Ferrimicrobium sp.: one gene and its partner. The protein of the gene in region 1 binds, or shares a complex with, the protein of each later gene. Links are inferred from orthologs where the notes say so. Each region holds a gene or a part of one and is shown in the gene's direction. Other genes may lie near its edges.

Evidence for each region.
Region 2: rpsJ (region 1) and rpsT share a complex: the UniProt entries of both Bacillus subtilis proteins name them as parts of the 30S ribosomal subunit. The link is inferred for Ferrimicrobium sp. from one-to-one orthologs.

The regions. Positions count from the first base shown.
Region 1 is NZ_DAHXOI010000008.1:54,371-65,786, forward strand. The notes cover bases 1-2,685. They hold rpsJ (30S ribosomal protein S10), read left to right. Parts: upstream 1-1,025; coding sequence 1,026-1,346; downstream 1,347-2,685. Other genes in these bases: tuf (elongation factor Tu), read left to right, coding at 1-936; rplC (50S ribosomal protein L3), read left to right, coding at 1,505-2,152; rplD (50S ribosomal protein L4), read left to right, coding at 2,149-2,685. In the rest of the region: more of rplD, read left to right, coding at 2,686-2,790; rplW (50S ribosomal protein L23), read left to right, coding at 2,790-3,086; rplB (50S ribosomal protein L2), read left to right, coding at 3,093-3,929; rpsS (30S ribosomal protein S19), read left to right, coding at 3,933-4,214; rplV (50S ribosomal protein L22), read left to right, coding at 4,214-4,969; rpsC (30S ribosomal protein S3), read left to right, coding at 4,969-5,853; rplP (50S ribosomal protein L16), read left to right, coding at 5,857-6,291; rpmC (50S ribosomal protein L29), read left to right, coding at 6,288-6,497; rpsQ (30S ribosomal protein S17), read left to right, coding at 6,497-6,766; rplN (50S ribosomal protein L14), read left to right, coding at 6,763-7,131; rplX (50S ribosomal protein L24), read left to right, coding at 7,131-7,436; rplE (50S ribosomal protein L5), read left to right, coding at 7,433-8,002; M7Q83_RS07255 (type Z 30S ribosomal protein S14), read left to right, coding at 8,003-8,188; rpsH (30S ribosomal protein S8), read left to right, coding at 8,199-8,609; rplF (50S ribosomal protein L6), read left to right, coding at 8,622-9,161; and more genes. UniProt on the Bacillus subtilis protein: Involved in the binding of tRNA to the ribosomes.
Region 2 is NZ_DAHXOI010000010.1:47,694-64,524, forward strand. What follows is about bases 5,517-8,446. They hold rpsT (30S ribosomal protein S20), read left to right. Parts: upstream 5,517-6,823; coding sequence 6,824-7,069; downstream 7,070-8,446. Other genes in these bases: lepA (translation elongation factor 4), read right to left, coding at 5,517-6,724; hrcA (heat-inducible transcriptional repressor HrcA), read left to right, coding at 7,641-8,446. In the rest of the region: M7Q83_RS08270 (FAD-dependent oxidoreductase), read left to right, coding at 1-417; M7Q83_RS08275 (ammonium transporter), read right to left, coding at 1,206-2,471; M7Q83_RS08280 (hypothetical protein), read left to right, coding at 3,348-3,908; more of lepA, read right to left, coding at 4,937-5,516; more of hrcA, read left to right, coding at 8,447-8,699; molecular chaperone DnaJ, read left to right, coding at 8,708-9,826; M7Q83_RS08305 (RsmE family RNA methyltransferase), read left to right, coding at 9,833-10,534; M7Q83_RS08310 (transcriptional regulator), read left to right, coding at 10,591-11,181; M7Q83_RS08315 (hypothetical protein), read left to right, coding at 11,197-11,496; M7Q83_RS08320 (hypothetical protein), read left to right, coding at 11,586-11,873; M7Q83_RS08325 (acetate uptake transporter), read right to left, coding at 12,044-12,679; acs (acetate--CoA ligase), read right to left, coding at 13,178-15,157; M7Q83_RS08335 (tyrosine-protein phosphatase), read right to left, coding at 15,534-16,424; M7Q83_RS08340 (pilus assembly protein TadG-related protein), read right to left, coding at 16,508-16,831. UniProt on the Bacillus subtilis protein: Binds directly to 16S ribosomal RNA.

The DNA.
Region 1 (11,416 bases):
GGACACGCGGACTATATCAAGAATATGATCACGGGTGCCGCTCAGGTCGATGGTGCAATTTTGGTGGTGGCGGCAACCGATGGTCCGATGCCCCAGACGCGTGAGCATGTGTTGCTCGCTCGCCAGGTCGGTGTCCCCTATATTGTCGTGGCGCTCAACAAGGCCGACATGGTCGACGATGAGGAGCTCTTGGATCTCGTTGAACTCGAGGTTCGCGAACTGCTGAACGAGTATGAGTTCCCCGGTGACGATACTCCGATCATTCGTGTCTCGGCCTTGAAGGCTCTTGAGGGCGACAAGGAGTATCAGGACAAGATCATCGAGCTGATGGACGCGGTCGATGAGTACATCCCCGTGCCTGAGCGTCCGCTTGATCGCCCCTTCCTTATGCCGATCGAGGATGTTTTGACAATTCCCGGTCGTGGAACTGTGGTAACGGGTAAGGTCGAGGCTGGTAAAGTCAAGGTCTCTGAGGAGGTCGAGATTGTTGGTCTTCGCCCCACGCAGAAGACGGTCGTGACTGGCGTCGAGATGTTCAACAAAGAGCTTGGCGAGGGCATGGCCGGCGACAACGTCGGTGTCTTGCTCCGTGGTGTCAAGCGAACCGATGTCGAGCGCGGTCAGGTGGTCTGCAAGCCAGGAAGCATCACTCCGCACACGGAGTTCGAGGCGAACGTCTACGTTCTGTCCAAAGACGAGGGAGGACGACACAAGCCGTTCTTCAATCACTATCGCCCGCAGTTCTACTTCAGGACGACCGACGTTACGGGAAGTATCATGCTGCCTGAGGGTACCGAGATGGCGATGCCAGGTGATAATCTCACCATCAAAGTGGAACTCGGAAAGCCTATTGCGATGGATGAGGGCCTTCGATTTGCTATCCGTGAGGGTGGCCGAACCGTTGGCGCTGGTCGTGTCGTGAAGATTATTAAGTAGTTCGCTGGTGAATGGCCCGGAGTGCGCTCCGGGCCATTCCCTGTGTTTGGTGAGGTGTTGGCCTGGTGTCGGCACAGAGACGGAGAGAAATGAGCGAAAAGCAGCGGATCAGAATCAGAATCAAGGGTTTTGATCATGAAATTTTGGAGGCGTCGACTCGTCGAATCGTGGACACAGTCACGCGTACCCAGGGCAAGGTTGTCGGTCCCGTGCCGTTGCCGACGGATATCCATCGATATACGGTGATCCGCTCGCCGCATAAGTACAAGGATTCCCGTGAGCATTTTGAGATGCGCGTCCATAAGCGGTTGCTTGATATCGTTGATCATTCTGCAAAAACGGTAGATGCGCTTAAGCGATTGGAGTTGCCGGCAGGGGTCGACATCGAGATCAAAATACAAAACGTGTAAATAACCCTGTTGGAGGCCCGGTCGTGGGTGCTGACAGAGTAGTATTAGTTGGTCATTTTGTGTCCGGTTGTGCCTTCATGGGACCCTCCGGCAGTTCTGACCTTTTGGCACCAATGCGCTGCTAAGCGTACGTGCCGTTGCAAAGATTGAAGGAATTCATGGCTAGTAAAACAGTGGTTGGCGAGAAAATCGGCATGACCCAAATCTGGGTCGACAACGATCGCGTGGTCCCGGTCACCGTGATTCGCGTCCTTCCTGCGAGGGTCCTGCGCCGCAAGACGGTCGAGCGCGATGGGTATGAGGCTTTGCAGGTAGCGGTCGGGGTGGTACAGCCTTCGCGCTTAACCAAACCGGTGCTCGGGCAGTTCACCTCCAGGGGTGTGGAGCCGGGACGCAGAATCATGGAGTTTCGCCTTGAGGGTTCCGAAGGGATGAGCGTCGGTTCGCAAATCGACGCCTCTGCGATCAGCTCAGGTGATCATGTTGATGTGATCGGCACTAGCCGGGGACATGGTTTTTCGGGTGGCATGAAGCGGCATAACTTCAAGGGCCAGGGAGCTAGCCACGGTAACCACAAAAAGCATCGTGCCCCGGGCTCGATTGGGGCTTGTGCGACGCCGGCACGCGTCTTTAAAGGTACTCGTATGGCGGGACAGTACGGTAGCGAGCGCACGACGATTTTGAATCTCGAGGTTGTGCGGTCCGAGCCGGACCGTCAATTGCTGCTGATCAAGGGTGCGGTCCCCGGTCCTCGCGGGGCGATGGTCGTCATCCGCGATACGGTGAAAGGTGGGAAGCGACTATGACGCTACAGGCACGAGTCGTCAGCATTACCGGAGCCATCGAGGGCGAGGTTGAACTCGCTGATGGGATCTTTGATATTCCCACCAACATCGGCTTGCTGCACCAGGTGGTCGTAGCCGAGGAGGCGAATCGTCGACGGGGTACCCATTCGACGAAAACACGAGCCGAGGTCTCTGGCGGTGGAGCCAAGCCCTTCCGACAGAAGGGTACAGGCAATGCGAGGCAGGGTTCGACCCGCGCACCGCAATTCACCGGTGGTGGTATTGTTCATGGACCCCGTCCACGCAGCTATGCGCAGGCGACACCCAAGAAGATGGTTCGGGCCGCGTTGAAGCAGGCGCTCTCCGACCGGGCTCGCGGGGCGGCAATCTATGTGTTGCGAGGAGCCGTACCGGTCCCCTCAACCAAAGGGGCCGTTGCGATCGTTCAGGGCGCCGGTCTTGCGGGAAAGAATGTATCGCTGGTTGCATTGCCAAACGAGGACGGCATCGTTCGTAGTTTCCGCAATCTGCCAGATCTCATGATTGCTACGCCATCTTCCCTGCTGACACGCACGGTTCTCACGAGCGATGTGGTGTTGTTCACGGAGGCGGGTTTGGCGGGCATCGTTGAACGTCTTGGTGACAAGGAGAGTGAGTAATGCACGCTGGGGATCGTTATCAGGTGTTGCGGCGGCCGTTGGTCTCCGAAAAGAGCTATCAGCTGATGGATACCGGTGTGTACACCTTTGAGGTAGATACGGATGCGACCAAGATCGATGTCCGCAAGGCAGTCGAGAAGCTCTTCGAGGTCAAGGTTGCTAAGGTCAACACCCTGAATCGCAAGGGTAAGTCGACGCGGAACCGTCGCACCGGCAAGGTTAGTTTTCGTCCCGATACCAAAATCGCCTACGTGACACTTCGCGAGGGTTTTGCTATCGAGTTGTTGCAGAGGTAGGTAGTCATGGCGATTCGTAGGCGTAAACCAACGAGCGCGGGACGGCGATTTCAGTCCGTCTCGACGTTTGATGAGATCACGAAGAAGGCCCCAGAGAAGTCCCTCTTGCAGCCGAAGGCGAGCACGGGTGGGCGCAACGCCAAGGGTCGCAAGACGGCCCGGCACCGGGGTGGCGGTCACAAGCAGCAGTATCGGTTGATCGACTTCAAGCGGACCAAGGACGGCGTGCCAGCGACGGTTGCTGCTATTGAGTACGACCCGAACCGCAACGCTCGTATTGCATTGTTGCACTATCATGACGGCGAGAAGCGATACATCCTCGCCCCCCGCGGACTCAAGGTTGGTGACAAGGTCCAATCGGGGATTGGTGCGGATATCACCGTTGGCAATGCGCTCCCGTTGCGGGCTATTCCCGTCGGGTCGGTGGTACACAACGTTGAGCTCCGCCCTGGACAGGGCGGTAAAATAGCGCGCAGTGCTGGCATGAGTGTGCAGCTGGTTGGGCGCGATGAAGTCTATGCAACCCTGCGTCTCCCGTCCACTGAGATGCGACGAGTACCGGCTGATGCCCGTGCCACCATCGGTGAGGTCGGCAACGCCGAGTACGAGTTGCTCTCGATCGGCAAGGCGGGCCGTAATCGTTGGAAGGGTATCCGACCACAGACGCGTGGCGTAGCGATGAACCCCGTTGACCACCCGCTTGGTGGTGGTGAAGGGAAGACTTCAGGTGGTCGGCATCCGGTCTCTCCTTGGGGTAAGCCAGAAGGTCGTACCCGTCGAGCGCATCGAGATTCGGATCAGTTAATTATTCGACGACGTCGCGGTCGCGGAGCCAGGAGATAGTAGATGCCAAGAAGTTTAAAGAAGGGTCCCTTCGTCGATGATCATCTCTTGAAGAAAGTGGATGATCTCAACGAGAAGAACGAAAAGCGCGTGATCAAGACATGGTCGCGCCGATCAACGATTATCCCTGACATGGTAGGGCACACCATTGCTGTTCATGACGGACGCAAGCATGTTCCGGTCTATGTCACTGAGTCAATGGTGGGACACAAACTGGGTGAGTTCGCGCCGACGCGGACATTCCGGTATCACGCCGGCCAAGAGAAGACGGCGAGGAGACGATAGTGGCCGAGACGTTGGAGGCGAATCAAGCACGCGCAGTGCTTCGGTATTTTCGGATGAGTCCTACGAAGGCTCGGCAGGTTCTCGATCTCATTCGCGGCAAGTCGGCCGTAGAAGCGATTCGCGCCCTGTCCTTAGTCAATCGTGAGGCAAGCGAAGTCGTCGGGAAGTTGTTGGCATCTGCTGTCGCGAATGCGACGGTGCGTTACGGTTTGGGAGCCGATGAGGTGTTTGTCGCTGCAGCGTTCGCTGATGAGGGTCCCACCATCAAGCGGTTTCGTCCTCGTGCGCGAGGCCGAGCGACGCGGGTGCGCAAGCGCAGCTGCCACATCACGATCGTGGTAGAAGAGATGCCGTTGTCGATGCGACGAGTAGAGGCAGCAAAGAACTCTGGACGGCAGAGCGCCCGTCGTGCCCAACGAGTAGCTTCCTCCCGGGGGACGAACAACGCCAGCGAGGCGAGTGCGAGGACTCCGAAGGCGGTCGACGCCGCCACCGGCGAGGTCGATGAAGGATCGTTCGCCGACGCTAGCACGGAGATGGTTGACAACTCCGTTCTCGAAGGCACGGCAGAGGCTCCCCAGGTCAACGGAGAGGTTGCAACCGAGGACAGGGCAGAGGAACTGGTCGTTGAAGCGAACGTGGTTGAAGCCAGCGCGAGTAATCCGACCGACGAATCGGAGACGGACGCAGTGGTTGGTGCTGAGACAGTGGCCGGCGATGATGAGACGCCAGCAGTAGGACAGGAGGACTCGTAATGGGTCAAAAGATACACCCGTATGGGTTTCGTCTGGGTGTCACCACTGATTGGAAGTCGCGTTGGTACGCCGACAAGGACTATCAAAAGTGGGTCATCGAGGATTACAAGATCCGGTCTTGGCTGCAGCGCGAGCTCGCGACGGCGGCGGTCTCTCGGATCGATATCGAACGTACGCGCGATCGTCTAAAGGTCGATATCCACACGGCTCGGCCTGGCATCGTCATCGGAAAGAAGGGTTCGGAGGTCGATCGTCTCCGCAAGGCGCTTGAGAAGTTAACGAGTTATCCACGAGTACAGCTCAATGTCGAGGAGGTACGTAATCCTGAGCTCGATGCGACCCTCGTCGCTCAGAGCATCGCGGACCAGATATCCCGTCGAGTGAGCTTCCGCCGGGCCATGAAACGGTCGATTCAGATCGTGATGAAAGAAGGCGGCAAGGGTGTAACGGTGCAATGTTCGGGTCGCCTCGGCGGCTCTGAGATGGCTCGCCGTGAGACCCACCGCGAAGGCCGGGTCCCACGACATACCTTGCGTGCGGATATCGATTATGGCTTACGAGAGGCGCATACCAACTCCGGCACGGTCGGTGTGAAGGTATGGATCTACCGTGGGGATATCGTCCCGTACCAGGTGGCAGTGGCGAGTGCAGCTCGTCCCAGTCTTCCCGACCGTCCTCGACGGATTATCACCGCGGGTGGTGGACGACGGCGCGCTGCCGAGGAGACAGTGGTCGAGGAGTTGGTCTCTGCCCCGACGGCGTTGTTGGAGGAGCCAGTTGTGCCAGAGGAGCTCGAACGTCTCTTGGCTGAAGAGGAAGACATCGAACGCCGCACCAAGGATGAGGGGCATGAGGCTCCGCATTTCAAGAAGGAGGTGGATTAGTCGATGCTGATGCCCCGCAAGGTGAAACACCGCAAGACCCATCGCGGTCGACTGACCGGCAAGGCCAAGGGAGGAACCGAGGTCAGCTTTGGGCGCTACGGTATTCAGGCGCTTGAGCCTGGTTGGATCACGGCTCGCCAGATTGAGGCTGCTCGTGTTGCGATGACCCGCCACGTACGCCGTGGTGGAAAGGTCTGGATTCGCGTCTTTCCGGATAAGCCGGTCACGAAGAAACCGGCTGAGACGCGCATGGGTTCGGGTAAAGGTAATCCAGAGTTTTGGGTGGCGGTTGTTCGCCCTGGCAAGATCCTCTTCGAACTCGATGGAGTGAGTGAGGAACTCGGACGCGAGGCGATGGAGCGAGCGATCCAAAAGCTCCCGATTAAGGCGCGTTTTGTTATCAAAGAGGGCGTGGAGTCGATTGGTGGAACGCGATGACAAAGGCGATTGAGTATCGAGAAATGCTCGATGACGAGTTGTTAGTTAAGCTTGGCGAGACGAAGGAAGAACTCTTTCGGCATCGCTTTGCTATTGCCTCCGCACAGGGCACCGATACCGCAAAACTCGGTGCACTGCGCAAGGAGCTTGCGCGTATCGAGACCGTTTTGAGTGAGCGACGGATCGTCGCCCGAGGAGGAAAGTGATGAGCGAGTCGCACGAAGAGCGCCCGCAACGTAAAGTTCGCGAGGGCGTAGTGGCCTCAGAGGCGATGGATCAAACCATTGTGGTGCTCGTGAACCAGCGGGTGCGCCACCCACGCTACATGCGTACGATCTCCAAGACCAAACGGCTGTATGCACATGATGTGAATAATGATGCCCATGTGGGGGATACTGTTGAGATCGAAGAGACCCGGCCTCTGTCGAAGCTCAAGCGTTGGAGGTTGGTCCGAGTAGTGGAGCGTGCAAGATGATCCAGCAGGAGAGTCGTCTACGAGTGGCGGATAATTCCGGTGCTCGAGAGGTACTGTGCATTCGAGTCCTCGGCGGTAGCCGTCGTCGGTATGCCGGTATTGGTGATGTGTTTATCGCCACGGTCAAGGATGCGTTGCCAGGAGCAGGTGTCAAGCGTGGGGATGTTGTCAAGTGTGTGGTGGTGCGCACCCGTAAGGAGTCTCGCCGCGCGGATGGAAGCTACATACGGTTCGATGATAATGCTGCGGTCTTGATCAACGATCAGATGCAGCCTCGTGGTACGCGTATCTTCGGCCCCGTCGGTCGTGAGCTCCGCGATAAGCGGTTCATGCGTATCGTTTCTTTGGCACCGGAGGTGTTGTAATGCGATTGAAGAGTGGAGATAGGGTACGCGTGCTCTCTGGTAAAGACCGCGGCTCTGAGGGTCAGGTTTTGAAGGCGTTCCCTCAGGAGCGTAAGGTGCTGGTCGAGGGGGTTCACGTGGTGCAACGCCATACCAAGGCTCGCGACGCTACCACTCCGGGTGGGATCATCGAAAAGTCCTTGCCGATCGATGCCTCCAATGTGGCGGTGATCTGTTCGTCGTGTGGTCCAACCCGCATCAGTATGGATGTTGATGAGTTTGGCAAGCGGTTTCGCGTATGCAGGAAGTGCAGGACGGCGCTATGACGACTACCGTAACACCGAGACCTCGACTCAAGGTCCGATATGACCAGGAGATACGAGCTCAGCTGTTCGAGACCTTGGGCGTTGGCAACGTTCACCAAGTTCCTACCCTCGACAAAATTGTCGTCAACATGGGGGTTGGCCGGGCTACTCAGCAGCAGTCGCTCCTCGAGGGAGCCATTCGCGACCTAGAGACGATTACCGGACAAAAACCGGCAACTCGTCGCGCCCGGAAGTCGATTGCCGCTTTCAAACTACGCGAGGGCATGCCGATCGGCGCGATGGTGACGTTGCGGGGTGACCGGATGTGGGAGTTCTTCGACCGGTTGGTCGCCATAGCGATTCCTAGGATCCGCGACTTCCGGGGGTTGAACCCGCGTTCCTTCGATGGTCATGGCAACTACTCCTTTGGGGTGAATGAACAACTGATTTTCCCAGAGATTGATTACGACAAGATTGATGCCACCCGTGGCATGGATATCACTATTGTCACGACAGCGGAGTCGGATGCACAGGGCAAAGCCTTGCTTCTTGCTTTTGGCTTCCCATTCCGGAAGGAAGGTTTGTAAATGGCAACCAAAGCGCTGATTGCGAAGTCCAATCGCCGTCCCAAATATCGAGTTCGTGCCTACACGCGATGCCAGCGGTGTGGACGTCCCCATGCGGTCTACCGGAAGTTTGGGCTCTGCAGGATCTGCCTGAGAGAGATGGCGCACCTGGGGGAGATCCCTGGCGTGACGAAGGCCAGTTGGTAGGAGGTTAGCCATGAGTATGACTGATCCAATCGCTGATATGTTGACTCGAATTCGTAATGCGACTCGGGTCCGGCATGAGGTAGTCCGTATGCCCGGTTCAAAGATTAAGACGGAGTTGGCGCGCATCCTTCAAGAGGAGGGGTATATCGACTCTTTCGCCGTTGCGCCAGCAGCAGCTGGCCCAGGGACCGTGCTCGAGATCCAGCTGCGTTACGTAGGGTCACGGCGACGTGATAGTGCTATCAATGGCATTACCCGCGTCTCCAAGCCTGGCCTTCGTGTCTATACGCAGGCTGCTTCGATCCAGCGAGTTTTTGGCGGTATGGGCGTGGCGGTGTTGTCCACCTCGCACGGATTGATGACTGATCGCGACGCTCGCAAGGCTGGTGTCGGTGGCGAAGTCATCTGTCATGTCTGGTAGAGGAGTTAAAGAGTGTCACGAATAGGTAAGCAACCTATCGTTCTTCCCGATGGAGTGACGATCACCGTTGAGGGTACGAAGGTCAAGGTCGACGGACCGAAGGGGACGTTGGAGCGCGAGATGCCGCCGATGGTCACCGTTGCACTCGATGAGCGCACGGTGAACGTAGGTCGAGTCGATGACTCGCGACAGGCACGGGCTATGCACGGGTTGTCGCGGACGTTGGTCAACAATATGGTGGTTGGCGTGAGTGAGGGATACCGTAAACAGCTCGAGATCGTTGGCGTTGGGTATCGTGCGCAGTTGCGCTCGCCCGGTGAGGTTGAACTTGCTCTCGGATTCTCTCATCCGGTCATCGTCAAGGCTCCTGAGGGCATTGGTTTTGAGGCGCCCTCGCCGACCCGTCTGGTGGTGCAGGGGGTTGACAAGGAGCTGGTCGGACAAGTTGCGGCCAACATTCGGAAAATTCGCAAACCGGAGCCCTACAAGGGTAAGGGTGTGCGGTACGAGGGTGAGAAGGTTGTGCGCAAAGTTGGAAAGGCTGGGAAGTAGGTAGCGATGTCAATAGACCAATCCCATAGTCGGCAGAAGCGGCGTCACCAACGGGTGCGTCGTAAGGTTGTCGGTTCGCCAGAGCGACCACGGTTGGCGGTGTACCGTTCTAATAAGCACATGTTCGCACAGTTGATCGATGATAGTCAAGGGGTGACTCTCGTCGCTGCCTCCACCCTTGAGGCCGACTTTGCCGGCAGCTCGACCGGTAACTGCGAAGCGGCGATCAAGGTCGGTAAGGTCATCGCCGAGCGGGCAGTCGCGCACGGGGTAACACAGGTTGTTTTTGATCGTGGTGGTTTTCAGTATCACGGTCGGGTTGCTGCGCTTGCGGATGCCGCACGCGAGGCGGGACTGGAGTTTTAGATGGCCGAAAGCCAGTATGAAGATCGCACCATCAAGGTCAATCGAGTATCAAAGGTCGTCAAGGGTGGCCGTAGATTCTCCTTCACGGCGTTGATGGTCGTGGGTGATGGCAATGGACGGGTTGGCATCGGTTATGGGAAGGCCAAAGAGGCGAGCATCGCCGTACAAAAGGGCACCGAAGAGGCACGTCGTAAGCTGATTTCCGTGCCGCTCGCTGGTACAACGATTCCTCACCCAATCATTGGACGGGCTGGCGCAGGGCGGGTGCTCTTAAAGCCAGCGGCTCCAGGTACCGGCGTGATTGCTGGTGGGGCGGCGCGTCAGATTTTAGAGATGGCAGGGATCACCGACGTACTTGCGAAGTCGCTCGGCTCCTCCAACGGTATCAACGTTGCTCACGCCACGATGGATGGCCTGGCCCACCTACTGAGTCCCGATCAGGTCGCTAAGGCCCGCGGGAAGTATCCGGATCAGATCGCTCCAAAGGGCATGCTCGCTTCGTATGAAGAGCGTAAGCGTCAACAGGAGGCGTCACATGGCTAAGGTAACGAGTGAAAAGCAACTGCGGGTGCGTCAAGTGCGCTCCTTGATTGGTTCCAAGCCGATCCATAAGGGGACGCTGCGTGCACTCGGACTCGGTCGTATTGGGAGAGAGCATGTGCTTCCCGACCGCCCCGAGATCCGCGGTATGTTGCGCAACGTACGTCACTTGGTAGTGGTCGAGGAGATTCAATGATTTATCTGCATGAACTAGCCCCGAATGAGGGTGCCAAGACCCGTAAGCGGCGTGTTGGGCGCGGTATCGGTGGTAAGGGTGGCAAGACAGCGGGTCGTGGCACCAAGGGACAGGGTGCGCGCGATACGATCCCCGTTGGTTTCGAGGGTGGTCAGCTTCCCCTGACGCAACGTATCCCGAAGCTGCGCGGGTTCGATAATCCCTTTCGTGTCTCCTACACCGTTGTCAACTTGGACCAGTTGGCCGTTCTTTCCGAACGGGGAGTGACGACGATCTCGCCGGAGGCCCTTGAGGCTGCTGGCGTGATCCGCAAGGGAGCGCTGGTCAAGATCTGCGCGCGTGGCGCGCTGAGTGCTGCCCTTGAGGTCTCGGCGCATGGATTCTCGAAGGCTGCTCGCGAGCTGATAGAATCAGCTGGTGGATCCGTCACGGAGATACCGTTGCCCTATAAGTCAGGTCGTCGCCCTTCGTTGGGTAACGCCTTGATGAATCGGTAGTGAGCCAGGAGCGATTAGTAAGCTGATGCTGCAGAACTTTGTTAATATTTTTCGTGTGAAGGACCTTAGGAATAAGGTCCTTTTCACGCTTCTCATGGTGGGTATCTACCAGTTGGGGTCCAACATTCCGGTCCCAGGGGTGAGTTACTCGGCGATCCATGAGCTGGTGACGCAGTCGCGAGGTGCTGGCATCTTTGGGTTTCTTGACCTGTTCTCCGGTGGTGCCCTCTCGAGGGCAGCTCTCTTTGGCCTCGGGATCATGCCCTATATCACGTCGTCGATTATCATTCAGTTGCTCACCGGGGTGATCCCCAAGCTGACGGAGTGGCGTGATCAGGGCTCTGCGGGCGAGCGCAAGATCACCCAGACGACACGTTACCTCACGATCGGGCTCGCGGTGTTGCAGGCGACTGGGTTGGCCTTTGTCTTCCATAGCGGCCTCGGGGTCATCCTGGGGAATCAGCAGTCCCTTGATCTCATCCCCGATTTCACCATTCCCAGGGTGCTCTTTATTGTGCTCACCCTCACCGCTGGCACTGCGCTGGTGATGTGGATGGCGGAGTCGATCACCGAGCGTGGGGTTGGCCAAGGTATGTCGATCCTCATCTTTGCGAACGTCGTCAGCATCATCCCCTCAGGAGGGCGGCTCATCTTCG
Region 2 (16,831 bases), on another replicon or contig:
GGATTTGACCCTGGGCATTCGCTGGATCGTCTCGAAGCTCTGGTTGTGCAGAGAGGGTTGAGGGTAGTTGCGCAATGTGCCATGAAGAGTCACGGCGATGGTCTCTTCGGGTTTGTACACGACCTGAGTGTGGCGACTTGGCCCGATATTGACGCGGCTGGGTTGGCTAAGGCGGTTCTCGTGGCTGGCGAAATTCTTCCCTCGGAAGTTGGTGCCACGATTGGTATCCGACCAGAGTTGGCTGCTGCGGTAGCTCGGAGTGTCAATGAATTGCGTGCGCTCCGTGGAACCGACGAACTGATGACCAAGGTGATGAACAGCGTGAATGAACTGCAGGTGGTCATCGATGGCTGGAGACGACAGGACAAGTCGGTTGCTCAACACCATAGCGCACGAACGAGCGTGCTGGCCCAATGAAAGACCTCATCCCCTCGGCACACAACCCTAGGATGGTTTCGGCCGTCCTAGGGGAGGGGCACCAACCCTGTGCTCCCACTCGGGAGCACCACGACCTCATCCCCTCGGCACACAACCCTAGGATGGAATTAGAGCAACTCTAACTCTATTGGGTGTACTTTGTCAAGCGGGACTCATTGTGCCTGGTTGGCGCGCTGTCTGTTTGGAGTCGTTGAGAGTTTATGGCGATGATTCGGCAGAGGTAATGCGGCCTGCGACTTGTGCTTGTCGGGTGCATGTTGACTGTTGCTTCTGGGGCCGTAGCGCATTTTCTTGACGCGGTGGTTCGATCAAGGTTTGAAGGAGCGTTCGGTCCGCAAGGATCGCAATGCAGCTTTTTAATGATGGTCATAGACTTCACCACTCGCTTGTTCACGTGTGTTCGAGTGCGAGGAGCCTGCATTGTTTTCCAGTTTTGCGACAACCCAAGACCGCGCCAGGATGGTTGCTCTGACCATACTTCAGGCGGCCGGAGAGCATGAGTGATGTTGATTTCCTGGGTGCGAGTTGGCAAGCTGGGAGGTGCCGACAGATCGCGATCTGAACGGTGCATCGCGTCGGCCGCTGCGATAGCTTGTCAGTCTTCTACTCCGAGGTCACCTTTAGGATGCTCTCCTGGTGCGTTCTAATATCGAACGTTTCCTGAGACACCTGTCTGCAGTAGGCATGTAGAAAGGTTTTCCATCCGAGGTGAAGTGGCGCTAGGGTGGCTTCGGTCTCTCCTTGATTGCGAGTATCTTATGACATCGTCAGTTGTTCGCAGGAGCGGGCTCAGACTCATAGGCCACCTGGTCAAACAGGGAGTTCAAGCCGGTTGCGCCAACCTCCTCGACCTCAGGGACTCGAAGGCCGTTCGCTGCCTTGATCACGATCAGTATGACGAACGTTACCACAGCAGTAAACGCGATAACAGCGATAACAGCGATTGCCTGATCTCCGAGGGAGGCCCAGTGCCCGAAGATCAATCCGTTGATATGCGAGCCGTTTGTTCTTACTAAACCGGCGGGGTTGGAGCGATAATCCGCAAAGATGCCAACGAGCAGCATGCCGAAGGATCCACCTACTCCATGGCACGCGACTACGCCAAAGGCGTCATCGAATCGCTTCCAACGCAGCAAGAGGCGAGCCGCCGAGAAGCTCACGACCCCTGCAAGGGCGCCGATGAGCAGCGCTGGCATTGGGCCTACAAAGCCGGACGCTGGTGTGATGGTGGCGAGACCTACCACGCCACCGGTGGCGATCCCGATGACCGTGACCCGACCGGTAACGGCTCGCTCCATGAACGCCCAGAGAATACTTGCACTGGCTGCTGCCAGCTGAGTGGCCACGAAGGCGTTTGCGGCAAGCTGGCCGGAGCCGAGAGCCGACCCCGCATTAAAGCCAAACCAGCCGAACCAAAGGATACCTGCACCGAGGAGCACCAAGGGGACTGAATGTGGTGCATAGGTCGCACGGGACTGCTTGATTCTTGGGCCTAACATCAAGACGAAGATCAGGGCGGCGGTACCAGCACTCGCGTGTACTACCGCGCCACCGGCGAAGTCTCGTGCGCCCAGTCGATAAAGCCAACCACTTGAGTCAAAAAGCCAGTGTGCAAGGAGAGGGTAGACGACGATACTCCAAGCGAGGACGAAGGCGACCCAAGAACTGAACTTCACGCGTCCAGCGATAGCACCACTGACCAATGCTGGCGTGATGATCGCAAACATCAACTGGAACGCCATAAAGGCGAGCTTGGGTACATGCGTGCCAGGCCAGACTCCGCCCATGTGCATCAAGAAGGCATAATGCAGATCGCCGATGAAGCCATGGCCCATGTCAGGGCCGAAGGCGAGGCTAAACCCTATGCTCACCCATGAGACGGTCACCAGGGAGATGGAAAAGAAGTTCATCATTAACATGTGTAGGACGTTTCGTTGAGGTTCTAGACCTCCGTAAAAGAAGGCTAGCCCCACCGTCATGAACATCACTAGCGCAGCACTGGCCAAGAGCCATGCGGTATCTCCTGCGTTCACAGAAATCTCCAATCATCCACTGAATATAAATAATACTACACCTGGATACTTTCAAATATATAATCATATACGCGAGAAATATTTGTTTCAGTCGAGATTGATACTCGTCTTGGGCCAAGTAGTAATGGGTCTCGCCTGCTTCTGAACTGTCTATGGTTAGCTTGTAATTGATGAGGCTATTGATGTGTGTGTTTAGGTCATAATATTAGCCCCGCAGTGGCATGTACTTAGCACATCCAACCTATGAGGTTAGCAGTAGTCGTACGCTGGTGAGGAATTACTTGTTAGGTAGAGGTGGTAATAGACTGGCCTGTGTTTCGAGGTGAGCTCCCATCATGTGGGTTCAATTGTGTATGCTGCCAACGCGGCAGGGTAGTCTTAAGAGATGATGGTTTGCGACCAAGCACTCCAATATATTGAGCGTGAGCAGTGCGCTCTCGTGGTCGCATCGAGGTTTGAAGAGCTCGAGTTGTTCTGGCTGAGCTCGGCGGGGTATGCGAGGAGGAGGGCACCAACGGTCGGCACCTCAACTGACTGCAAGCAGCTTGGCATCGTTAATCGAGCGTAAAACGCTGCGAAACGATCACGATCCCAGCCCAGGCTAGTGACCGCTCTCGACCTCAGTAGGCGTCCGTGCCGATCACCACAGCGTCCCGCGCATGGCAGGACGCTCGCTGTTGGCAGGAGTGACCCAGAAGCTAGAGTGACTTCGTCATTGCTTAGCCCTAGCGTTGGTGCTGCTAGGAGTCAGACCGAGCGTCTGCCCTCCCCACGACCCTCTTGGCTCGGAGGACGACCAAACCTGCGACGCCTAGGCTTGCCACCCCTATGCCGATCGGCAGAAGGGGTGAGCCGCCCGGGGCTTGTGGAGGTCCGGTGACCAAGCGTGTCGGTGAGGGGGTACTCGTTGATGACGGTGGGGTGCTCGATGATGACGGTGGAGTCGTTGGACTCGGTGAGGTCACCGTCGTGCTAGCGATGGTCTCGGCCTGTGGTACGGTGCAGGAACTCTTAATGGTGTTTTCGACAGTGAACTGCACCCCGGTTGTTGGAACGGAGAAGGCCAAGGTTCCGGGTGCGGTGGCGGTGGTAGTGGCAGTCGATGGTGATGCAGGTAACGAGATGGAGACCGACGCAGGGGTTGCTGGTATGGGGAGATTGCCGGCGAAGGTCTCATCAATAGTGGATGGCGATCCACTTGTTGTCACCACCGGGATGACGAACGAAAGAGGAAGTGTCTTGAGTTTGAACTGTACTCCAAGCTCTACCAAATTCTTTGGAACGGTTACATCGAGGGTAAGTCCATTCAGTGAGACGGTCGAACCTTTGCTTGCGGTACTGGGAGTAGCTGTACCTACGAGGGTTGCCGTGAATGGAACGGTACCAGCCACCGGAATGTCGGGACAGGTAAGTGTGAAGCTTGGAGTACTAGCATAAGCCTGGGCTCCAAAACCAAGAATCGTCGCCGCTGCTGTAGTGCCAGCTGTCAATGCTGCAACACTTGTTAGTCCTAGAATCGTTTTCGTCAGTTTCATGATTGTACTCCTATCCCATAAGCCTTACTACCGCGTCTACGCTCACGATAAGTTGATTATAGTGTGTCTTCAAAATGGTTGCCAGGGCCAAAGGTCCTTTACTTTGTGCACATTACCTTGCCGTGCATTGGGCTAGCAATGCGACCTGGACGAGCATTCGGCTGTTGTGTGGTTTGGATGCAGAGCACCGTGCTCTGCACGCTCCACCAATGCCGCTTCCGACGAATTCAGCGCTGGGACGTGCACGAGGATACTCCTGATGCGGGTTCTTCACTACCGTGCCGACTGGTGAGCCTATGGAGATCTGGGCGGTTGGCGACCGGCACTACATTGTCTCCTCTTGGCGGGGTTGATGCCAGGCAGGGGCCGTCTTGCCGATGATGCTGCTCGCGGGTGAGGACCCGCCAAACGATGGTGAGTGGCCCAAAGTTACGGCGAAGTCGCAGATAGCGGTGGCCTGGTAAGCGAGAAGGCTTTACCGCGACTGTGGTTGCCTTCCGAGAGATGGTGCTACCCAAATGTTTGGGTGATGCAGTGTTGGTGCGTTACCTGTGGGGCGTAGCACAGGAGGCGTTCGAATGAGCGGTGGTGGGCTACTTGTCGTGGGTCAATCGTTTGGGGGCGGCGGTGGTAGGTGGTACAGGCAACTGCGCTTTTTGATCACGAACACCGTCACAGCGATGGCGAGCGGTATCCCGAGCCACAGGCTACCTATTGTCAGGGCAAGCAGAATGGAGACTAATACCAGGGCGGTCACTCCGATACGGCTTGTCAGTGTCGAACGACTCAGTGTCGAACGACCCTGGCAATTCGCCTGGCTGCGCTGGGATTTGGGAAAAACCACGTCACTAGTCTAGTGCCTTTGCGATGTTGTGGTGGGTGGCCGTGGTCATCGCGCGCCGGGCCGGATCGGTAGCGACGATCGATGCGCTAGCTTCCGATGCTGAGCGCGGAGACGAACGCCTCCTGTGGGATCTCGACGCGACCGACTGATTTCATACGACGCTTGCCCTCCTTCTGTTTCTCAAGGAGTTTGCGTTTACGGGTGATATCACCCCCATAGCACTTGGCGATAACGTCTTTGCGATAGGCCTTGACCGTCTCTCGCGCGATGACCTTGGTGCCGATAGCGGCCTGTATCGGAACATCGAATGACTGACGTGGAATGAGTTCACGCAGTTTGGCAACCAGCCGACGCCCATAGTCATAGGCTTTGTCACGGTGGATGATGGTAGAAAACGCATCGACTGGTTCACCAGCGATGAGGATATCGAGTTTGGTCAGGTTGGCCGGCTGATACCCATCGGGCTCGTAGTCGAGCGAGGCGTATCCCTTTGTTCTGCTCTTTAACGTATCGAAGAAGTCGATCACGATCTCCGCTAATGGCAGGCGATAGTTGATCTCGACCCGCTCGGGAGAGAGGTAATCCATCTTTACCAGCTCACCCCGTTTTGACTGGGCAAGTTCCATGATGGTACCGATGTACGTGGCCGGTGTGATGATGTTGACCTTCAGCATGGGTTCTGCGATCTCGGTGATGAGGTTCGCTGCTGGCATCGCGGATGGATTGGCGACCTCGAGGAGCTCACCCTTGGTGTCAAGTACGCGATAGCCCACACTTGGCGTTGTAGCGATTAACGAGAGGCCGAACTCGCGCTCCAGACGTTCACGAACGATCTCCATATGGAGGAGTCCAAGAAAGCCGCAACGGAAACCGAAGCCAAGGGCGGCTGATGTCTCCGGTTCGAAAGTGAAGCTGGCATCGTTGAGCATGAGCTTGTCAAGGGAGTCCCTCAGCTCCTCAAACTCGTCACCGTCGATCGGGTAGAGGCCACAGAACACCATCGGCTTTGGGTGTTCATAGCCTGGTAGTGGGGCTTGTGCTGGCCGATGCGCTTGGGTGATCGTCTCACCCGAACGTGCCTCCCCAACGTCTTTGATCCCCGCGATCAGGTAACCGACCTCGCCGGGACCGAGTTCAGCGACCGGTGTCATGACTGGACGGCGTGCCCCGATCTCCTCGACGTCGTGGCTGCGCTGGGCTTGCATGAAGGTGACACGGTCGTGGGAGCGAATCACTCCGTTCATGACCCTGAGGGAGCTAACGACCCCTCGATATTGATCGTAGAGCGAGTCAAAGATGAGCGCCTGGAGTGGGGCATCACGATCCCCGGTTGGTGGTGGTACCCGTTCGATGACGGCGTCAAGGAGCTCGGCCACACCTTGACCGGTCTTGGCTGAGATGCGCAGAATACTGGTGCGATCGATACCAAGCACGTTCTCGATCTCACTGGCATACAGATCGGGTTCGGCGGCTGGGAGATCAATCTTGTTGAGTACGGCCACGATCTCGAGGTCGTGTTCGAGGGCTAGATAGCAGTTTGCTAGGGTTTGGGCCTCGATGCCTTGAGAGGCGTCCACCAACAAGACGACGCCTTCGCAGGCGGCAAGGGATCGACTCACCTCATAGCCAAAATCGACGTGCCCAGGTGTGTCGATCAGATTGATCCGGTGGCCCCCCCACTCAACGCTAGCGTTCTGTGCTTTGATGGTGATGCCGCGCTCACGCTCGATATCCATCGAGTCGAGGTACTGTTCGCGCATCAGTCGAGGGTCCACGGCTTTGGTGAGCTCCAGAATCCTATCAGAGAGGGTCGATTTGCCATGATCGATATGGGCGATGATTGAGATGTTACGGATGTGAGATTGGTCCAGCATGCGCAGGTAAGCTTAGGCCCACGGCGCGTCCAGTCATGACCTGATGCTATGCTGGGAGATCGGATTTTTAAGCGGTGAACGCAACTGGGAGAGTCAACCTTGGCAAATATTAAGAGTCAGATCAAGCGCATTGGTCAGAATGAGCGTCGGCGCGAGCGAAACAAGGCAGTGCGTTCAGAGCTCAAGACCCGTGTCAAGAATGCCGTCACCACCCAGGATGATGCATCCGTGCGCCTCGCACTGAAGCGCCTCGACAAGGCCGCATCTCAGGGTGTGATTCATAAGAATCAGGCGGCGCGCCGTAAGTCGCGTCTCATGGCCCAGTTGGCCCACGCCAAGGATTAGCAGCTACCGCTTCTCTATTGGGAGTTGAGGCCGGTCCACGGTGGTATCGTCGTGGCGGTGCGAGACAGTTCTTTCGTGGATCGAATTCGTCCTAGGGCCGAGCCTGTCGGTGTCGGAATGGTCCGGTGTCGGTCAGTGGTTTGCTCCGTTGCTTGGACTCGTTTCTGTTCTGGCATATTGCCATTGTTTGGTGGCGGTTGCTGGGGATCTCAAGTGGGTTAACCTCTCGGTCACCGAGTCGAATGAACCACCTGACCGTGGTAGGGCCTGTTCACGGCTCTATTGGTTCGACCCTCTCTAGTCAGTGCTTCGCGGCGTATCGGTAACGTGTCGATGTTCCCTCGCCTACGGCACAGAGTGGCATGCGGCACAGAATGGAATGTAACAGAAGCGGCCACCCTTGCGATGTAGCGCGCCCGATGCGCCCGATTCGTGCAGTTACGGGCAAAAAACCAACCCGGGTCTGTTGAAAGCTAGACTATAGAACAAGCCACTGAGTGCGACAGCACCTAGTGGGGTAATCCAGTGGGATAGCGTAGTCAAAGATTTTGTTGAGGTCAGGTTCTCGGTTATGGTTGATCAGTCACTAGGCGCACGCAAAGAGGCGATTCTTCTCGCGGTCATTGTTGAGTACATTCGTACTGCTTCTCCAGTGGGGTCCCAGCACGTCCTGGAGTCAGCTGAACTCGACCTGTCACCGGCATCGGTACGCTCCCAGATGGCCAATCTGGAACGAGAGGGCTATTTAACCCAACCGCATGTCTCCGCAGGACGTATCCCCTCGATCCGTGGGTATCGTTATTTTGTTGATCGGCTTCTGCGTTTCGATCCTGTTGAGTTGGCCAAGATTGAACATGACGTCGCTGACTTTTTGCGTACGGCAAAGGGCGCACTTGAGGATGTGCTTGAGCGGTCACTGACCTTCTTGTCACAGCAGACCAACTACACCGCAGTGATGACGACGTGGGCTGTGTCGACGGAGGATTATAAGGCGATTCAGGTGCTCTGCCTTGGTCCAGATACGTTGTTGGTAGTGGTGGTGGGGTCCAAGGGCACGGTCGAACGCACGACGGTGCACCCCAGCGTTGAGGTGAGTGACGAGGTAGCGAGTCACGTCAGTGCGCGCCTGTCGGCGACGTTGGTGGGTACCGACATGAGCGCACTCATCGACCTCGACACGGTTTCCGGCCCGGACGCGAGTACTGCTGGTGTGGTCCCACTGTTGGACGACCAAGCACCGTTGGTCACCACCGTCACCCGCGAAGTAGCTGCAGCGCTACGCGAACTGCGGGTACGCGAAGAGGTTGGACTGCGCGTACGTGAGCTTTCGAAGACGGCTGCCGCTCTCGAACAGCTCGATCAGGTTGCGAGAGTACTTGAGACGCTTGAACACGATGTGCATGTTGTGGACCTGATCCGTACGTTGATCGAGACCGGCAGCATGGTCAGCATCGGTGATGAAGGCGGAGTTGAGGCACTCAATGAGTGTTCGCTCGTGGTGGCACCCTGTGAGATCGATGGCGAACTCGTAGGCTCTATCGGATTGATTGGACCTACTCGGATGGATTACTCGCGAGCACTAGCGGCGGTTGAGGCACTGAGTGCGCAAGTCGCGCGTGCGGTGCGATAAGGAGGAACGTGGTCGACTACTACGAGGTATTGGGCGTTGCACGCAGCGCAACTGCCGAGGATATCAAGCGTTCGTATCGGAAGCTGGCTCGGCAGCTACATCCGGATGTGAACGGCGGCGATAAGGACGCCGAGAACCGCTTCAAGCTTGTAACCGAGGCCTACGACACGCTGAGCGATCCTGAGAAGCGTCGCCAGTACGATCTCTATGGCTCCTCCGGTGGGGCGGGCAGCGATCCCTTTGGTGGTGGCCCATTCCAACCAAACTTCACCGATATCTTCCAGACGGTCTTTGGCCAAGGGTTTGGTGGCCAGGAGGCGCCAGGTCCGCGCCGTGGCGAGGACATGGAGACGGCGGTCAATCTCGCCTTCGAGGAGGCCGTCTTCGGCTGCCAGAAGGAGATCTCCTTAAAGATGCCGACCACGTGCCCGACCTGTAGTGGATCAGGTGCGAAGGTGGGTACCTCTCCAACGGTCTGTGCTCAGTGCCAGGGGAGTGGTTCAGTCAAGCGGGTGACGCAGTCATTCCTCGGTCGGATGGTGACAACCATGACCTGTGACGTCTGTCATGGTGAGGGCAAGGTGATCACCGATCTCTGTCCTGACTGCCGTGGTGAGGGTCGCAAAACCCTTGAACGTCACTTCACGATCGAGGTGCCGCCAGGCGCTGATAACGGTCTTGTGCTCCGTCTCACTGGTAAGGGTGCCGCTGCGCCGCGAGGTGGTCAGCCAGGGAGTCTCTATGTGCATGTCAACGTCGCGCCCTCGCAGAGATTTGAACGACAGGGCAATGATCTGTGGATGCAGCTACCGCTCTCCTACGTGCAGGCGGCGCTCGGTGCGCAGGTGGACTTCGAAAGCCTCGATGGACCCGAGACGATCGAGGTCGCCCCAGGTACGCAGCCGGGGGCCACGGTGCACCTCAAGGGCAAGGGAGTTCCTGTCCTCTCAGGTCGAGGTCGCGGTCGTGGTGACTTGATTGTAGCGATGGATGTGCAGATGCCAAAAGAGCTCAGCGAAGAGGAGGAGGGGTTGCTTCGTCAGCTCGCAGAGTTGCGTGGCGAACAGGTCCTCGGTCACCATGAGCATGGTATCTTCTCGAAGTTGAAGTCGGCGTTTAAGCCGTAGCGGAGGATGGAGCGCCTCCACCCTTTTATCATTGTTGACGATCTTTCGACTCTCGTCGTTTCGCGGCAGCTCGCTCATCACCTTGTGTCGGTGCGTCGCCTGCGCAACGGTGATCACCTGTTTGCTGGAGACGGTCATGGCCGGTTCCGTGCAGTGGCGATTGAGGCGATTCAGGACCACGCGCGATTGGTTCCGCTCTCGGATATCTCGATTGTTCCCCGCGAGGAACCCGACATTGGGATTGCCATGTTCTTGCCCTCAAGTGAGCGCCTGTCGTGGGCGGTGCAAAAACTGACCGAAACGGGTATTGATCGTATCCATCTACTCTCGGATGTCCATGATCGGCGCGGTGGTGCCCAGTTGTCGCCAGCGCATCTGGAACGCCTCGAGCGCGTGGCTCGTGAAGCAGCCCAGCAGTCGGAGCGTCTGTGGCTGCCAGCGATTGATCCTCCGATTCCAGCGCATGAGTACTTTGCCAGAGCAGGACAAGGAGTGGCGATTCTCGATCCCGCTGGAGGCCCCTTGCCCAAGGGGGTGACCACGCTGGTGGTTGGGCCCGAATCAGGTGCGATTGTTGCACCTGATTCCATACCAAGAGTGAGTCTTGGGCTACCGATTTTGCGGATTGAGACGGCAGCAGTAGCAGGTTCGATACTTTTGGCGACATTACGGGCATCACTGGTATGTATTTGCGATAAACCCTGGTAGTATACGGCTACACGGAGTAAACGCGTGACCTCTGTGGGATGGAGCGAGGAGTGTCAATGGATCAGGCGGAGCGAGACTACGCACGCGAAGTAGGGAAGCGGTTGCGATCCGTACGCAAGCAGCAGCGTTACTCGCTGCAAGCAGTCGAGGCGATCTCTGAAAAAGAGTTTAAGGCGTCTGTTCTCGGGGCCTATGAACGTGGTGAGCGGTCAATTTCAGTACCGCGACTACAGCGTCTCGCGGAGTTCTACCATGTCGGTGTCGATCAACTATTGCCACCAGAACTCGCTGGTCGAGAATTCTTCGCACTCAGCAATCGGGACCGGGTGGCCTCGTTGACTGATGATCAGAGCCGTATTGATTTAGCAGGGCTTGAACGACAGATAAGTGCCGGTGTGGCACGGTCACGGGTTACTGGATCGGTCAAGTGTACGATCGACCTTGCCAGGCTTTCGTCGATGATTGGACCTGAACGCGATCTCATCAGCCGTTATCTGTCGATGATCCAGGTCTCACGGCAGGATTTCAACGGTCGCGTGATGACCGTACGTTCCGATGATCTCAAAATCATCGGTGCCGTTCTTGGGCTGTCCTTCGAGGATATGATCGCTTTCCTTGATGATCTAGGCCTCCGCGTTTCGAGTTAGTCGACGGATCCTCCCATGGGTGTGAGGATCTCGAAGAAGACCGCCCTCGCTCTTGGAGGTGTGCTCGATGAGGTAGGTCGTGGCGAATGTCAGCCTGCTGAGCGGATCTCGGTAGTGCTCGGTCTGTTAACGGGTCAGGCCGACCGGAATGATCTTGAGAATCTTGAGGCGCTATCGCGATCGGTTGGCGTCACGCTCGATGATCCGGGGATGTTGCTTGACCGGCTCCGGTGGAGCAGCGAGGAGCAGTTTTGCGATCTCCTAGTCACATTGATTGAGCTGCGAGATCCAAAGTATGTCATTTTGCTACCTTGATGCTACGTTGACGGTGATGCTACGTTGACAGTGATGACGTATCCGCGAACGAGATGCGGGTAGCGTCGGTTCGGGATAAGGGGGTCGAGATGGACGGTCAACGACAGCGCGAGGTGATCAGTGCACTTGACCGGTCCTTGCGCTGTGCGATCGCGGGTGATTTCGCCGGTCTCGGCCAAGGTGCTGTTGCGATACGTCGCCTGAATCAACTCCCCGTCTATGAGGCAGTGCCAGACCTGCTTGAAGAGCTCGCGGTGTGCCTGAGGGAGCCGGATCGCGCTGCTGCGCACGAGACCGCGTCTCGTCTCTACCAGATACTCAAGGGCGGTCCCTTTGAGCCGCTGATCGCCACGCTGGTGCGCTCGCTGTCCAGTTGAACACTCTGATAGTTCCCGGCAGCGGTGGAGCCGGACCTGATCGGGAACCGGCGCTGATGTGGTTCGCTGTCTCTCTTGCAAACGCCAGTGGCCGACATCCATGAAGGACGTCGGCCACTGGTTGGACCAGGGAGAGGGGTTAGGGTCTCTCTCTGTTGACGGTTGGTAGATCAGCGATCTACTGGTGACATCACATGGTGTGGGTCCTGATCTGGTGGGACCATCGGTTTTGGTGTGAGTGGTCCAATTGGTAGCAGTACCTTCCCCCAGGTCGAAGCGATCGTGCCGGAGGCTGCATGGTAGAAGCCGAGGACAGCGAAGATGATGGTTGCCCAACCGCCGGCTTCCGTCAGGCTTGTCGAGTTCATTCCTTGTCCGAGGGCAAGAAGCACGAAGGTGACCACCAGTAGGAAGAGGATGATCGCGAGGACGACGTCGGTCTTGAGCGATGCGATAAAGAGATAGAGGGAGATGATCGCGAACATCCACAGGAAGAGCGCAAAGGCAGTGCCGACGCTTGCCGGAGCTACGGTCTTGGCGTAGAACTGTAGATAGAGGCCGACGATGATCCAAAATGGACCATATGATCCAAAGGCCACTGCCCCAAAGGTGCTGCCACGCGCAATTTCGATGATGGCGGCGATGATCTGGACAATGCCACCGAAGATGAAGGCTGTTGGGATGATAATGCCGACGGCTGTTCCATTGATGAGATGGGCATTAATAATACCCAGCATCAATGAAGTGGCCGAGAATGCGGTAACCGCCCAATGTCCGGGATCCGCATAGGTTTCCTTAGCTGACATGTACGTTCCTTTCTTCTATGAGAAGGTACTTACGTGTTCCTGTACGACAGGAACGATGACTTGGTGTAGATGATCAGATTCTTGTAGGTCCTGACTCTGTGGTCTTCGAAGGCTACTGCGATAGGCACCCCCCAGTCGCTGGTTCTCGAGCGTTGGTCGGCCTGTCGCTTGGGCCTCCCGCGACGGTTGCCTGGGGCAGTGCGTTCCGTCGTTGGGATCGCACATCGACGGGCAAACCTGAGTGCTGTCGTTGCGGTTGAAGGCCTTGTGGTTGAAAGCCTTGTCTCTGCTGTTGGCGTAGCGTGTGTGGAACTAGCTCGTCCATTTCCCCCCTGTTTGGACCCATCGGTGTTGGCGATGGGCGCTTAGCCCTTGTGACAGATTGCCCTTACGGGTTCGTCAATCATGACCCGCAAGGTACCAATATGTCCTGGTCGAATTTGTTGTCTTCATCTGCAATCCCCCATCCCCTGGCGCGGTGAGACTGATGATGAGGTGCTACTCCTCAGTCGAGGCCTTCATCGACTGTGCTCGATCAGCGATCTCTTGCACGACATCGGCGTTGGCGAGTGTGGTGACGTCGCCGAGTTTTCGTTGCTCGGAGATGTCGCGGAGCAGTCGCCGCATGATTTTTCCTGAGCGGGTCTTTGGCAGCTCATCGGTAAAGACGATGGAAGCTGGCCGCGCTATTTTCCCGATCTTGTCTGCAACATGATCGCGGAGCTCAAGTATGAGGGCTTCGCTCCCAACGATTCCCGATCGAAGGGTGACAAAGGCCGCAATCGCCTGCCCGGTGATAGGATCGTTGCGTCCAATGACTGCTGCTTCAGCAACCGATGGATGATCGACGAGTGCGGATTCCACCTCGAGTGTCGAGATCCGGTGGCCGGAGACGTTCATGACATCATCGACGCGCCCGAGGAGCCAGTAGTAGCCATCCTCGTCACGCTTGGCTCCGTCGCCAGCAAAGTAGCGCCAAACCCCCGCGCTCGGGTTTGAAAACCGTGACCAATACGTATCGACAAATCGCTCAGGGTCTCCGAAGATCGTGCGAGCCATGGCGGGCCACGGGTGGGTCAATACGAGGTAGCCTCCGCCACCCAGTGGGACCGAGTCCCCCTCTTCATTGACGATGTCAGCACCTATTCCAGGCAGGGGGATCGTAGCTGATCCAGGCTTTGCGGCGGTGATAGCCGGTAGGGGAGAGATCATCATATTGCCTGTCTCTGTCTGCCACCAAGTATCCACGACCGGGCATCGATCTCCGCCAATGACCCGCCGGTACCACATCCATGCCTCTGGGTTGATGGGTTCTCCGACGGTGCCGATGATGCGTAATGACTCCATATTGTGGCGGTCGGGGAACTCCGTTCCCCACTTCATGAAGGTACGGATTGAGGTAGGGGCGGTGTAGAGCTGGGTTACCCGGTACTTTTCGATGATCGCCCAGTAGCGGTCCTTGTCCGGATAGTCGGGTACCCCTTCATAGAGGACGCTCGTTGCTCCGTTGGCCAAGGGTCCATAGACGATATAGCTATGGCCGGTGACCCATCCGATGTCAGCAGTGCACCAGTAGACGTCGTCGGGTCGAAGGTCAAAGACCTGCGCATGCGTAGTTGCTACACCGACGAGATACCCTCCAGTGGTGTGGAGGATGCCCTTCGGGCGTCCCGTGGTACCGGAGGTATAGAGGATGTAGAGCGGGTCCTCGCTTGAGGTTTCGGTCGCTTCGCGGACCGAGGGCTGGCTCTCGGTCAGTGCCCGATAGGTGATATCTCGGCCCTCTTGCATGGCGACATCGTTGCCGGTACGCTCGACGACGACGACATGCTCGACTGATGGAGCGTTCTCAAGTGCCCGATCGGCAAAAGCCTTGAGTTCAACGAGTTGGCCTTTGCGCCGAGACTGATCACAGGTGATGAGCACCTTGGCTTGAGCATCGTTGATGCGATCGGCGAGTGCCTCCGGAGAGAAGCCGCCAAAGACGACTGAATGAATCGCGCCGAGTCGCGCACAAGCGAGTAATGCGATCGGAAATTCCGGGATCATGCCCATGTAGATCGCCACACGATCACCCTTGGTGACCCCAAGCGAACTCAACCCGTTGGCAAGCCGAGATACCTCAGCTAAGAGGTCGGCATAGGTGAGGGTCCTGGTGTCACCCTCCTCTCCCTCAAAGTAGTAGGCCACCTTATCGGGGGTCGCGGCCGCATGCCGGTCGAGACAGCTCTCGGTGATGTTGAGGGTGGCTCCGTCAAACCACCGTGCGAAGGGAGGATTCGACCAATCAAGCACTCGGTCCCACCGTCGCCTCCACAACACTCGTTCGGCTTGGTTGGCCCAGTAGGTCTCGTAGTCCTCGCCTTCGCGATAGATTGCAGGCGAGTTGATCGCTGCCGTCTCTCGCAGATGTGCTGGCGGCTCGAATTTTCGCCCCTCAGAAAACAGTGCCTCAATTGTTGCGCCATCGTCGGCCATTCTTCCCCCTTAGAAGCGGTCTGGAACGCTGCTCGTTCTCTGCTGCGACATCCGTGGTCGCTGACCAAAGCGTAGTGCTTTGTTACGACCTTGTCAATTAGGCACGTGACGCTGTGGCCGTCATGGTGTCGGCGATCGAAAATATCGCACTCTAGCAGGACGTTGGCGAGCCGATAGGAGATGCTTGGGGGAACAAGTGCCAGTCGTTGCACTCGCAAATAATGCTACAGGGAGTTGCAATTGCGCCAAATGTGTCGACTCGATCAAGGCGGGCGATCCCGCCTTTCATGCCCCTTGATACCCCCGTAAGCGTGGTGGGTACACGGTCACTTATCGTCGGGAAAGCAGATGAGAACGCCCCTGGGCGTTCCTGGCTTCACCAATCGCCGTGTCGTTGGCGGTACCCAAACTCGTTCAAGTCGAGTGCCGCGAGGGCCGCCGCCAGCGAAGCGTTCTGGGTTGAAAGGTAGCTGTGGATGTTGCGTGGGTCGACATCGGCGGCGAGGAGATCTGGCCGAAGAGTCAAGAAACGTGGTAACGTCCGATAGAGGGACGAGAGGCGATAGTCCTCCATTATGTCTCGCATGCTGACGCCCTGTGAGAGCTGCCAAAGTGCCACGACGATACCGGTGCGATCCTTCCCGGCTGTGCAGTGCACAAGGACGGGTTGGTTGTGGTCGCGATAGAGCTCGAAGGCGGTCATGAGATCTTTTTCGTGTTGAGCAACGAGGTCGAGATACATCGCCTTCATCGCCACATCGTCGATTCGATCGACTAGACCCTCCAGGAGTGCACGCGTGGCATCTATATGACCCGCGAGGTTGCCAACGATTGGGATCTGCACGATGGTGATGTGACCGGGTGCCTTCGACGGTGCAAGGTCAGACTCGTCTGCGTGGCGAAGATCGATGATCAGGTCAATGCCAAGACGTTCGATGCTCTCCCAATCATGTGTGGAGAGCCTGGCCAGGTTCTCAGAGCGGTAGTGGGTGCGCCAGTCGACCAAGGCACCGCCGGAGCCTTGTCGACCACCAGCGTCGCGGAAGTTGGTCGCCCCGTCGAGGAGTATTCGTCGATTTGCGATGACATACCGTACGTCATTCGCCTCGCGCTCAATCACGGGGGCAAGCGAAGGTTGACTGAGTTCTAGGCTAGCGAGCGGTCCACGTGTCGTCAGACCCAGAGCTAAGCCAAGCGATCGAGCGATCAGGAGTTGGCGTTGATCGGAGGAGAGGTGTGCATCGACGGGTACGAGTTGAGTTGGCATCACCTTGAATACCCTAGCCGGTCGTTGCACCTCACTTTGAGACCTCCGGGGTGCTGGGTTGGCGGGATCGATGAGTCAAGACCTCAGTGATAGCTGGTTCTGCCGCTGGTGAACGCCCCGCGCTGAAGAGGACTTGCTAGGGCGATTGCTGTTGCCGATGCGCTGAGCGAGTCATGATCGATACCGACGAGATTGAGAAGGGGTGTCTGTTGTTGCTGGGTAAGCGTGATGGTAATGCTCAGTGGTGTGGGGAAGGAGACAGCGACATGGGTGAGCCGCGTACTCTCGTGCGCTACGCAGGCCATGACGTCTCCTTGAGCGGCCGATGGGGCAAGAGCGAGGACCCCTTCTGAGTAGTAGGAGACCGGATCGAGGGCGCGGGTGCCTTGGATGGCACAGGCCTCAGC